DNA from 2 places in the Pseudoneobacillus rhizolycopersici genome. Region 1 is predicted to be linked to the other one. Evidence: a T-box and tRNA genes for the amino acid it is inferred to sense, from the RefSeq annotation. Region 1 holds a T-box; the other holds one or more tRNA genes.

Region 1 (5,388 bases):
AAAATGGTAGATTTTTTTTATTGGGAAGGGTCTTGTCAACTGATTTCCGGAAAATAAGATAATCATCTCAAAGCGATTTTCGTCCTTACATGTTCATAATAAAAGAGTTTTTTAGCTTATTCATTCTGATTTCATTTTATATATCATATATATGCAATATATGAGGGACGAGCCTATATAATGGATGTGGTTATTACAATGTTGTTTAGAGCATTTATATTATTAACAGGTTTTGGGCTTGCTATTTCGGGCGGAATTAGTACAATTGCCTATTTAAATCTCTTAACAACAGGCTATGGGATGATTGAATATTTGTTATTCATATCGAAAAAAATAGAGTGCCATCTTTTACCATTAGGTATCATCTTTATATGGGTAAGCATATATTTTCCCCATTCATTCTCCAAAAACAAAAAATAGATACGCCAAGGTTTCTCCATAAAAGGAATAATTTTACTAAGTACTGCCCATACTGTTGACAAACAGTTTCTTGAAGTGAGGGATTTTTGCCATGCTATATCTTCATGATGTTTGGGTAAATTGGTTTGAGGGTGAAGAGAACGGCTATAATGTCTGTCATTTTCATGAATGGAGAAAGGACGATGGGGTTGAGCTATTGGATCAAGTGCCATTAGTTAAGGTTGAACCAATCCTTTTCCATTATATTGAAAACGATTTATCAGAGCTACCGAAGCAGTTATTAGATGACATTTATCAAAAAGCATTTTTACGAAAAAACCATGAAAGAATCCAATTAGATTATTGTTTTATTGTAACAGATGGTGTAGGAATTCTTGCAGTTGATACAATTGGTTACCATATTCCAATCAGAAAAAGCAGGCTAATTCCTAGACAAGAACAGCTTGTCTATGAGATGGTTGAAAATCATTCCCCTAAGAAATATCAATTCAATCAACCATTAACTAAAAAAGACTTTCATATTCTGTCCCCTGAACCTGATTTAATGGCGGGTCTGACGCGAAGAGAACGGCAGTTAAAACAGTTATTATTTATGGCTTTGGACCAGCTGTATTCTTCAAAAAATACATCTGAAATAAGATACTGGTACACGGAATGGAATCCAGTCAAGTATTCATATTTACAAAGCATGCAATTTGAAAATATTTGGAATGAATTATTTGAGGAAATTAAGCAAGGCTGGTCTGTAAAGCATGCTAATTTTTGTGAAAATCTAATTAAAGGACAACCATTTTTCGAAAAACTTTGGGAAATGGAACATGGCCCAAAAGTAAATTAAGCGGAGCACTTTAATAAGTGTTCCGCTTTTTTATTATTTTCTTTTTCTACCTAAGCCCATCGCACTTTCCATTTTTTTAATCATTTTATTGGCGACGGCATTTGCCTTTTCTGCACCTTTATCAAGAACTTCGTCAAGATAGGAAGATTCCATTAGTTCATGATATTTTGTTTGAATTGGTTGGAGTTCATTAATTAAAACCTCGGCTAAATCAGACTTAAATACACCATATCCCTTTCCTTCATATAAAGTTTCAATTTCAGAAATTGACTTTTTCGAAACAATTGAATAAATCGAGATTAGATTAGAGATTCCAGGGCGATTTTCTCTGTCGAATTTAACGGTCCCTTCTGAATCTGTTACAGCACTTTTTATCTTCTTTTCAATTTGTTTTGGCTCATCCAGAAGACTGATAAATCCCTTTGGGTTAGGGTCTGATTTACTCATTTTTTTCGTAGGATCCTGCAAAGACATAATTCTGGCACCAATTTTAGGAATCCGAACTTCTGGAATCGTAAAAATGTCGCGATACTTTTTATTAAATCTTTCTGCAAGATCTCTTGTTAATTCTAGATGCTGCTTTTGATCTTCTCCAACAGGAACAATATTAGTATTATATAGTAAAATGTCGCCAGCCATAAGCGGTGGATAAGTTAATAAACCCGCAACTACAGCTTCTTTACCTGCAGATTTATCTTTAAACTGAGTCATACGTTCTAACTCTCCAATATAAGCAACGCATTGAAGCATCCATCCTGCTTGGGCGTGTGCAGGGACTTCCGATTGAATGAACATTGTAACCTTATCTGGGTCCATTCCTGCAGCAAGATAAAGTGCAGCAAGACTTCTAATATTCTTTCTTAAAATCTGTGGATCTTGTGGTACGGTAATGGCATGTTGGTCAACAATACAAAAGTAACAATTATACTCATGCTGAAGTTCAACAAATTGTGTTAAAGCCCCAATGTAATTCCCAAGTGTAATTGTCCCACTAGGTTGAATACCTGAAAAAATCGTTTGCATCTTTTTTAGCCTCCAAAAAAATTATTCACTTTAAGATAAAAAAAAAGACCATTCGTCCATAAATAGGGACGAATGGTCCGCGTTGCCACCCTAATTACTCCAAATGAGTCTCTCATACCCTCAATTAAGTTTCATTCATGAGGAACCTTGATAACGTAAGGTTAACGTTAAGCCATACCAGATGATAAAATCCTTCCTGCTCACAGCTCAAAAGTCCATTCCATTTACGAGGATGTTTGTTTACACCTGCCACAAACTCTCTAAAAATCCGTCGATAAATGTACTAATCTTTTTCATCGCTTTATTGAAATATTTTATTATAAATTACCTCAAAAAGTAAAAAAAAGCAAGTTTTTTGGAGGTTTCAAATTGAAAGAAAAAATTTTTTTGATGAGCAAAAAGTCGAAAAATGTCGATAGGAATATTGATAATACAATGATTTATCTAATATTATACTAGAATACTAACTACCTTATACGGAAATGATGCTTGCAATAATTTTTTTAACTATTTATAATAAATCTAACAAATGAATCTTTACTATTTTCGTAACATTCTCAGTATAAATTAGGTTATATACATTATTTTCTAAATAATTGTTAGAAAGTTGTTACTTTTCCGTTTAGAGATATTAATAGTTTCGTAAGTATACGGAAAACAATTTTATTATTTCGAAAGTATATTTTGCGCGAAAAATTAACTGACTATTCCATTAATATTTAGTGGATGGACAAATGTATTTTGGGAAAATGTAAAAAGGTAAAGATTCTTTGTGGGAAAAAAATAAGGGGGTAAAAACAATGAAGAAAAGATTATCGATCTTTTTTAGCATGTTACTAGTATTAAGTATGTTTTTAGCTGCTTGTGCTGGTAAAGACAGCAAAAATAATGCTGGCGAAGGTGATAAAGCTGCTAATGTACCTCAAGAGTTACGTATTAACATTAACTCTGAACCACCAACTCTACATCCAGGTTTAGCTAGTGACTCTACATCAGGTGGAGTTTTATTGCAAACGTTCGAAGGTTTAACTCGTCTTGATAAAGACGGAAAGCCAGAAAATGCGATGGCTGAAGATGTACAAATTTCTGATGATTTAAAGACTTATACATTCAAGTTACGTGATGCAAATTGGACTAACGGTGATCCTGTTACCGCGGAAGACTTTGTATATGCATGGAAATGGGCATTAGACCCTGCACACCAAGCTTCTTATGCGTACCAACTTTATTACATTAAGGGCGCACAAGCGGCCAACACAGGTAATGGTTCACTTGATGATATCGGAGTTAAAGCAGTAGACGAAAAAACTTTGGAAGTAACGTTGGAAAATCCAACTCCATATTTCCTAGAGTTAACAGCATTCTACACATACTACCCGATCAACCATAAGGTAGCAACTGCAAATGAAAACTGGCACACTGAGGCTGGCAAAGATAATGTATCTAATGGACCTTTTAAACTAACTGAATGGTCTCATCAAGATAAAATTGTTCTTGAAAAGAACGAAAACTATTGGGATGCAGATACAGTAAAGTTAGAAAAAATTGAAATGTATATGATTAACGACCCTAACACTGAATTATCAATGTACGATAACGGTGAATTAGACCGTGCTGGTGCTCCATTTGGAACACTTCCAACGGACGCTTTACCACAATTGAAGGAATCTGGTGACTTAGTTGTTAAGCCTATCGCAGGAACTTATTGGTACAAGTTCCAAACAGAACAAGGTCCTTTAAAGAGCAAAAATATTCGTAAAGCACTTTCTTATGCCATTAATCGTAAAGCAATTGTAGAAAACATTACGCAAGGTGGACAAATCCCTGCAATGGCAGCGGTACCTCCATCTATGATTCCTGAAAATGAACAAGGCTATTTTGCCGATCATGATATTGAAAAAGCAAAAGAATTTTTACAAAAAGGTTTAGAAGAATTAGGTTATAAAGATGTATCTGAATTACCAACAATTACTCTTTCTTACAACACAAGTGAAGGCCATCAAAAGATTGCTCAAGCTGTACAAGATATGTGGAAAAACGATCTTGGTATAAATGTAACACTTGATAATTCTGAGTGGGCAGTTTATATCGATAAGTTACACAAAGGCGATTACATGGTTGGTCGTATGGGTTGGTTAGGTGATTTCAACGACCCAATTAACTTCCTAGAGCTATACCGTGAAAAGAACGGTGGTAACAATGATACCCTTTGGGAAAATGCTGAATTCAAAAAATTACTAGATGATTCACAAAAAGAAACAGATCCAGACAAGCGGATGCAAATGCTTAAAGATGCAGAAGCCATCTTCATGGATGAAATGCCTGTTGCGCCAATCTACTTCTATACAAACGTATGGGTAGAGAAGGATAACTTAAAAGACGTTGTTGTTTCTGGTCTTGGTGATGTTCAATTAAAATGGGCTCACTTTGAATAAGGTTTGAAGTGAATAAGAATGATAATAAGGTATATGGGCTAATTGCTCATATACCTTGATTATTGAATAGGACTTTTCGAAATTTACTAACAATTGGAGGTGTGCATATTGGCGAAATACATTACAAGACGTTTGCTCTACATGTTGCTTTCATTATACTTAATCGTAACTGCAACATTCTTCCTTATGCGTCTAGCACCAGGGAATCCATTTACTTCTGAAAAACAATTACCTCCCGAAATTGAAGCAGCTTTAAATGCACATTATGGCTTAGATGATCCTTGGTATCAGCAATATGCTGATTATCTAGTTCGAATCGTGCAATGGGATTTTGGTCCATCGTTTAAATATAAAACAAGAACGGTTAATGACTTAATTAGTGAAGGGTTTCCAGTTTCGTTGGCCCTAGGTGCTCAAGCCATTTTAATTGCAGTAGCTTTAGGTCTTTTATTAGGAATTCTTGCAGCCCTTCATCATAATAAATGGCAAGATTATGGTGCAATGATTGTAGCCGTTTTTGGTATTTCTGTCCCTTCGTTTATTATGGCGACAGTCTTACAATATTTATTTGCTATCAAATGGGGACTCTTACCGGTTGCTCGCTGGGATTCATTTGCCCATACGATCTTACCATCTTTAGCATTAGCTGCCTCTCCAATGGCCTTTATCGCT
Region 2 (5,388 bases), on a different contig from region 1:
GCGATTCCGCAACTAACGGGATACGACATTTCACCATTTTTATCAGCCATTTTGGCTTTTGGTTTAAATTCATCTGCTTATATATCCGAAATCATTCGGGCAGGAATCCAGGCTGTTGATAAAGGGCAATTAGAAGCAGCTCAAGCGCTCGGAATTCCTTATCATCTCATGATGAAAGACATCATCTTTCCACAAGCGCTAAAAAATATTTTGCCAGCTTTAATGAATGAATTTATCACTTTAACAAAAGAGTCAGCGATTGTTTCGACAATTAGCTATTTAGATTTAATGCGTCGTGCCCAGGTTGTTGGTGCTGATACGTACCGAAACTTTGAACCGCTCATTTTTGTCGGCTTTATCTATTGGGCGATGGTCATGGTTCTTACCTTAATCGGTAAGGGTGTCGAAAGGAGATTGAAATACAGTGATTAAAGTAGAAAATCTCTCCAAGCAATTCGGAAACAATGAGGTATTGAAAAATATTTCAACGGCCATACCGGCTGGTGAAGTGGTCGCGATTATTGGCCCTTCAGGTTCTGGAAAATCGACCTTTTTACGTTGCCTCAATTTACTTGAGGAGCCAACAAAAGGGAAGGTCTGGATTGATGGCCAAGATATTACTGACCGTAAAACAAATATTATGAATGTCCGCCAACAGATCGGAATGGTGTTTCAACATTTTCACCTTTTTCCTCATAAGACAGTATTAGAGAACTTAACTTATGCTCCGATGAAGGTAAAAGGGGAATCGCGCGAGGTAGCGGAAAAGAAAGCCCGCGACTTACTTGCAAAGGTCGGCTTATCTGAGAAAGAGGCAGCCTATCCAAATAGTCTATCCGGAGGACAAAAACAACGTGTGGCAATTGCCCGTGCTTTAGCAATGGAACCGAATTTGATGTTGTTTGATGAACCAACATCCGCGCTTGACCCGGAAATGGTTAAAGAAGTCCTCAACGTTATGAAGGACCTTGCCGGATCTGGGATAACGATGGCAATCGTAACCCATGAAATGGGATTTGCTCGTGAAGTAGCTGATCGCATCATGTTCCTTGAAGGTGGCGTGCTATTAGAAGAAGGCTCTCCGGAAGAGTTCTTTACTAATCCGAAAACAACACGTGCAAAGGACTTTCTTGATAAGGTTCTATAACTCATTAAAAAAGACAGTCGAAGAATTTTTCTTGGCTGTCTTTTTTTAAAGAGCTATAAAATTAAATACTCCTTTAAAGCTTGCTGCAGCGTGCCAAGCGTTTTGGCATTTTTATCAAACTTTACACCCATATGGATCATTTTTCGAACCACTTCTGCTCGTAGTCCGGTAATCACCGAGGTACAACCCATTAACGCCGTCCCTTGAATGATTTTCATGATGTGTTCAATGACGTCATTTTCCATCTCAGCAATTCCAGAAAGGTCCATAATCAGCGTTTGAATGCGTAATTTACCAATCTCGGTCAAAACTTTTTCCTCAAGAATATTGGAGCGATAAATATCGACCGAGCCGATTAGCGGTAGGATACAAATACTTTTGTTAATTGGAATAATGGGAACAGACAAATTTTCAACCATTTTTCGTTGCGCTGCAATTAAGGAATCCTTGTAGGTTGAATAATTAATGAAAAAGGTATTTAAAAACTCGTCGATATGATTGTTTATCTTCTTTTCCATAACGAAAAAATCCTCAATTGAAAATCGGTGGAATCGTTCGTTATACTTATGAACAAAGGACCACAGTGTTCTTCGAATCGCTTGAATCCATTCCAATTTAAACGATAGAGGAATGGACTGTGTCGCCCAGGCAATTCCTTCTTGTTTGGCGAATAACAGCAATTCTTTCTCCTTGCCATCAATAATATATATAACGAGATTATGAGCGTTATTGACTAGGTCAATTTTGCCTACCTTGAGAATTTCATTTATCTTATCTTTTACGTTTACCGCTTCTTTTAATAATGACTGTTCGAAGCTTTGTTTATTTTCTTGAACAAATTCTTTAATTTGGGTAAACTCCTTCGTCATAATCCCCATATTAAAATTTTCCCCCTTATTCACTCAACATGCGCGAAGAATATTTACCCACTTTTCTAAATTAATAAACCTGAAATATTATTTATTGTAAAATTATATTCCATTGAATTCCATCGTAATTTCATGAAAGTTGCACATTCTATTAACAAGCTTTCTAAGGGGGAATTGTATATGGATGAACAATGTTTCTATTGTAACGATACCATTGAAGATGGATATTACTTTGGAAGTTTTGTCCATCAAAATGATCTTTTAGAAAAGCCGTTATGCAAAAATTGTTACCAAGACTGGCTTGAAGGGATAAAAGAGTAACCCTTCACCCATGGAATTGCCTAGTGAATGACTAGGCAATTTTAATTTTTTTAAAAAAAGATAAAAATTTTTATTGAAAAATGGGCAAAATATATATTAATATAATTAATATCTTCATATTATTGTTCCGCAGTAGCTCAGTGGTAGAGCATTCGGCTGTTAACCGAACGGTCGTAGGTTCGAGTCCTACCTGCGGAGCCATTTTTTTGTCATGTTTTTCCTAATAGGGGCATAGTTTAAAGGTAGAACTAAGGTCTCCAAAACCTTCAGTGTGGGTTCGATTCCTACTGCCCCTGCCAATTGAATATGCGGGTGTAGTTTAGTGGTAAAACCTCAGCCTTCCAAGCTGATGTTGTGGGTTCGATTCCCATCACCCGCTTAACCGCATATAACCAACGCAGTGTTCATTTCTTTCAAGGAAATGGGTACTGCGTTTTTTATTTAAGCAAATTAATGGGAGATGGCCATGAAAAGGTTTAAAATTAAGACAGATCATGTCAGTTTAGGAAATGAGGTAAGGAGAGAAATGCCAATCAAAGCCATCTTTTTAGATTTTTACGGAACAGTTGTACATGAAAATGAGGAATCATTGCTGGAAATTTGTCATAGAATCAAACAAAATTCTGATACCAAAGCATCTGTAGGTGAAATCGGCTATTATTGGACGAAGGAATTTAATCAATTGCTTACATTTAGCCAAGGTGAAAACTTTTTATCACAAAGGCAAGTCAGTACCGATTCCTTAAAAAATACATTGGAGAAGTTTAATTCGAAGGCAAACGAAGAAGAATTACTTCAATTAATGTTTCACCATTGGAAAAGCCCAACCATTTTTACCGATGCAGTAGCGTTTTTTGAAAATAATCATTTGCCTGTTTATATACTTTCCAATGTAGACCACTTAGATATAACCGAAGCGATTAATCTCTTGCATTTAAAAGTAGATGGCGTCATCACAAGTGAACATGTCAAAGTCTATAAACCTCATCAAGATATGTATCACTATGCCCTTGAGATGAGTGGTTTATCAGCTGATGAAGTTCTCCATGTTGGCGACTCTTTAACAAGCGACGTCTTTGGAGCCAACCGAGTTGGTATCAAGAGTGTTTGGCTCAACCGGAGCCGTAAACCATTGTCTGGTGATACGCAACCAGATTTTATCGTCGAACATCTAAATGAAATTTTGATGTTGCCCGTTTTAATAAACTAAAAAGGAGGAATCCACATGACAACATACACTTCTAGAGTTGAGGTCCCAATCACGGAAAAATGGAACCTAGAGGATTTATATTCTGATGTGCACAAGTGGGAAGCGGATTTACAAAAAGTTGAGGAAATGGCTAAAAAACTGAAAGAATTCGACGGAGCCATTCAAGATGGAAAGAGCCTTTTTCAATTCTTAAAACTACAGGAGGAATTATCCTATACTTTTAACCATGTGTTTGCTTATTGCATGCTTAAGGTGGATGAGGACACCCGAGACACAACCTCTCAGTCATTGCTTGACCGGGCGAGAGCTCTCAGTGTCAAGGTAAGTGCGGCAACCTCTTTCTTTATGCCATTTTTATTAAGCTTAGAGGAGGAGACACTTAAAGGCTACATAGCTGCGGATAAAGGCCTTGATTACTTTGCCGATGATCTTTGGGAATCGTTCCGTTATAAAGTGCATGTTCTGAGTAAAGAGCAAGAAGAGATTCTTTCCCAGCTAGGAGAGGCACTTGCAGTTCCTAGCAATACTTACGGGATGATTAACAATGCAGATATTCAATTTGGCGAGGTAACAAATGAAGACGGTGAAAAAATCGAACTCACCAGAGGGCTGTATTCAAAATTAATCGAGGACGAAGATCGCGAAAAGCGCCGTGAAGCCTACAAAGCATACTACAAACCATATCTTGCAGCTAAAAATACCATTGCTTCGACTCTTGCTGGGGCAATTAAGAATAATGTCACCATTGCTAAAATTCGCCATTATCCTTCTGCTTTAGAGAAGGCACTCTTTGGTGATAAGGTTCCAAAAGAAGTCTATGAAAACCTAATCACTGCAACGAAAGCTAATATTGCCCCAATGCATCGTTATTCGCAAATTCGCAAGGAAAAGTTGGGACTTGATGAATTAAGACAATATGATCTAAGTACCCCACTCGTCAAAGGAGTCAAAAGAGTCATCTCGTACGACGATGCTTATGAAACGATGCGAAAAGCACTCGCCCCGTTAGGTGAAAATTACCTTGCCATTTTAAAGGAGTTTAAGGAAAATCGCTATATCGATGTTCGTGAAACTCCTGGAAAACGCTCTGGGGCCTATAATCTAGGTGTATATGGGGTGCATCCGTACATTTTATTGAATCATCAGGATGACTTAGATAGTTTATTTACGTTAGCACATGAATGTGGTCACGGGGTCCACAGCAAACTGAGTGCGATGCATCAACCACAAATCACTGCACGATACACGATTTTCGTGGCCGAAGTCGCTTCTACAGTTAACGAAGTTTTACTTATTAATTATTTATTAAAAACAGAAACTAACACAGACATTCGCAAATCTTTATTAAACCATTTTATCGATCAGTTTAAAGGAACCTTCTTTACGCAAGTCATGTTTGCTGAGTTTGAAAAGAGAACTCATGAAATGGCTGAACAAGGTTTACCTTTAAATGTGGATGCATTTAATAAAACATACGAGGCATTATTCCGTGAGTACAACGGCGATGAAGTTGTTTTTGATGAAGAAGTGAAATTCGGCTGGTCAAGAATTCCTCACTTCTATCGTCCGTTCTACGTATATAAATATGCAACTGGCTTTGCCTCAGCGATTCACTTAGCTACGAAAATTTTCGAAGGCGATCAAGAAACGTTGAAAAACTACTTAGAGTTCTTAAAAAGCGGCAGCTCAGACTATCCGCTTGAATTATTGAAGAAAACGGGTGTTGATTTGACCACACCTGAGCCCATTGAAAATGCTCTAAAGCGTTTTGCGGAGCTGGTAGAGGATTTTTCAAAGTTATAAGAATAACATCCTGGGAGAAAGTTCTTTTCCCGGGATTT

Evidence for each region. A T-box is a leader RNA that pairs with one kind of tRNA and senses whether it is charged. The one in region 1 lies ahead of trpS (tryptophan--tRNA ligase), so its partner is inferred to be a tRNA-Trp.
Region 2: it encodes a tRNA-Trp, which carries the amino acid that the T-box ahead of trpS (tryptophan--tRNA ligase) is inferred to sense. The anticodon was not compared.

The regions. Positions count from the first base shown of each region.
Region 1 is NZ_JBTOOE010000005.1:31,560-36,947, reverse strand. Features, by position in the region: gene ACX9YW_RS23895 (YuzI family membrane protein) at 181-420, shown strand; gene ACX9YW_RS07195 (YjbA family protein) at 512-1,258, shown strand; gene trpS (tryptophan--tRNA ligase) at 1,292-2,281, opposite strand; T-box leader at 2,343-2,587, opposite strand; gene ACX9YW_RS07185 (peptide ABC transporter substrate-binding protein) at 3,082-4,716, shown strand; gene ACX9YW_RS07180 (ABC transporter permease) at 4,825-5,388, shown strand, end outside.
Region 2 is NZ_JBTOOE010000015.1:12,213-17,600, reverse strand. Features, by position in the region: gene ACX9YW_RS15045 (amino acid ABC transporter permease) at 1-432, shown strand, start outside; gene ACX9YW_RS15040 (amino acid ABC transporter ATP-binding protein) at 425-1,147, shown strand; gene ACX9YW_RS15035 (STAS domain-containing protein) at 1,201-2,025, opposite strand; gene ACX9YW_RS15030 (hypothetical protein) at 2,197-2,337, shown strand; tRNA gene ACX9YW_RS15025 (tRNA-Asn) at 2,464-2,538, shown strand; tRNA gene ACX9YW_RS15020 (tRNA-Trp) at 2,563-2,636, shown strand; tRNA gene ACX9YW_RS15015 (tRNA-Gly) at 2,646-2,716, shown strand; gene ACX9YW_RS15010 (HAD family hydrolase) at 2,804-3,547, shown strand; gene pepF (oligoendopeptidase F) at 3,563-5,350, shown strand.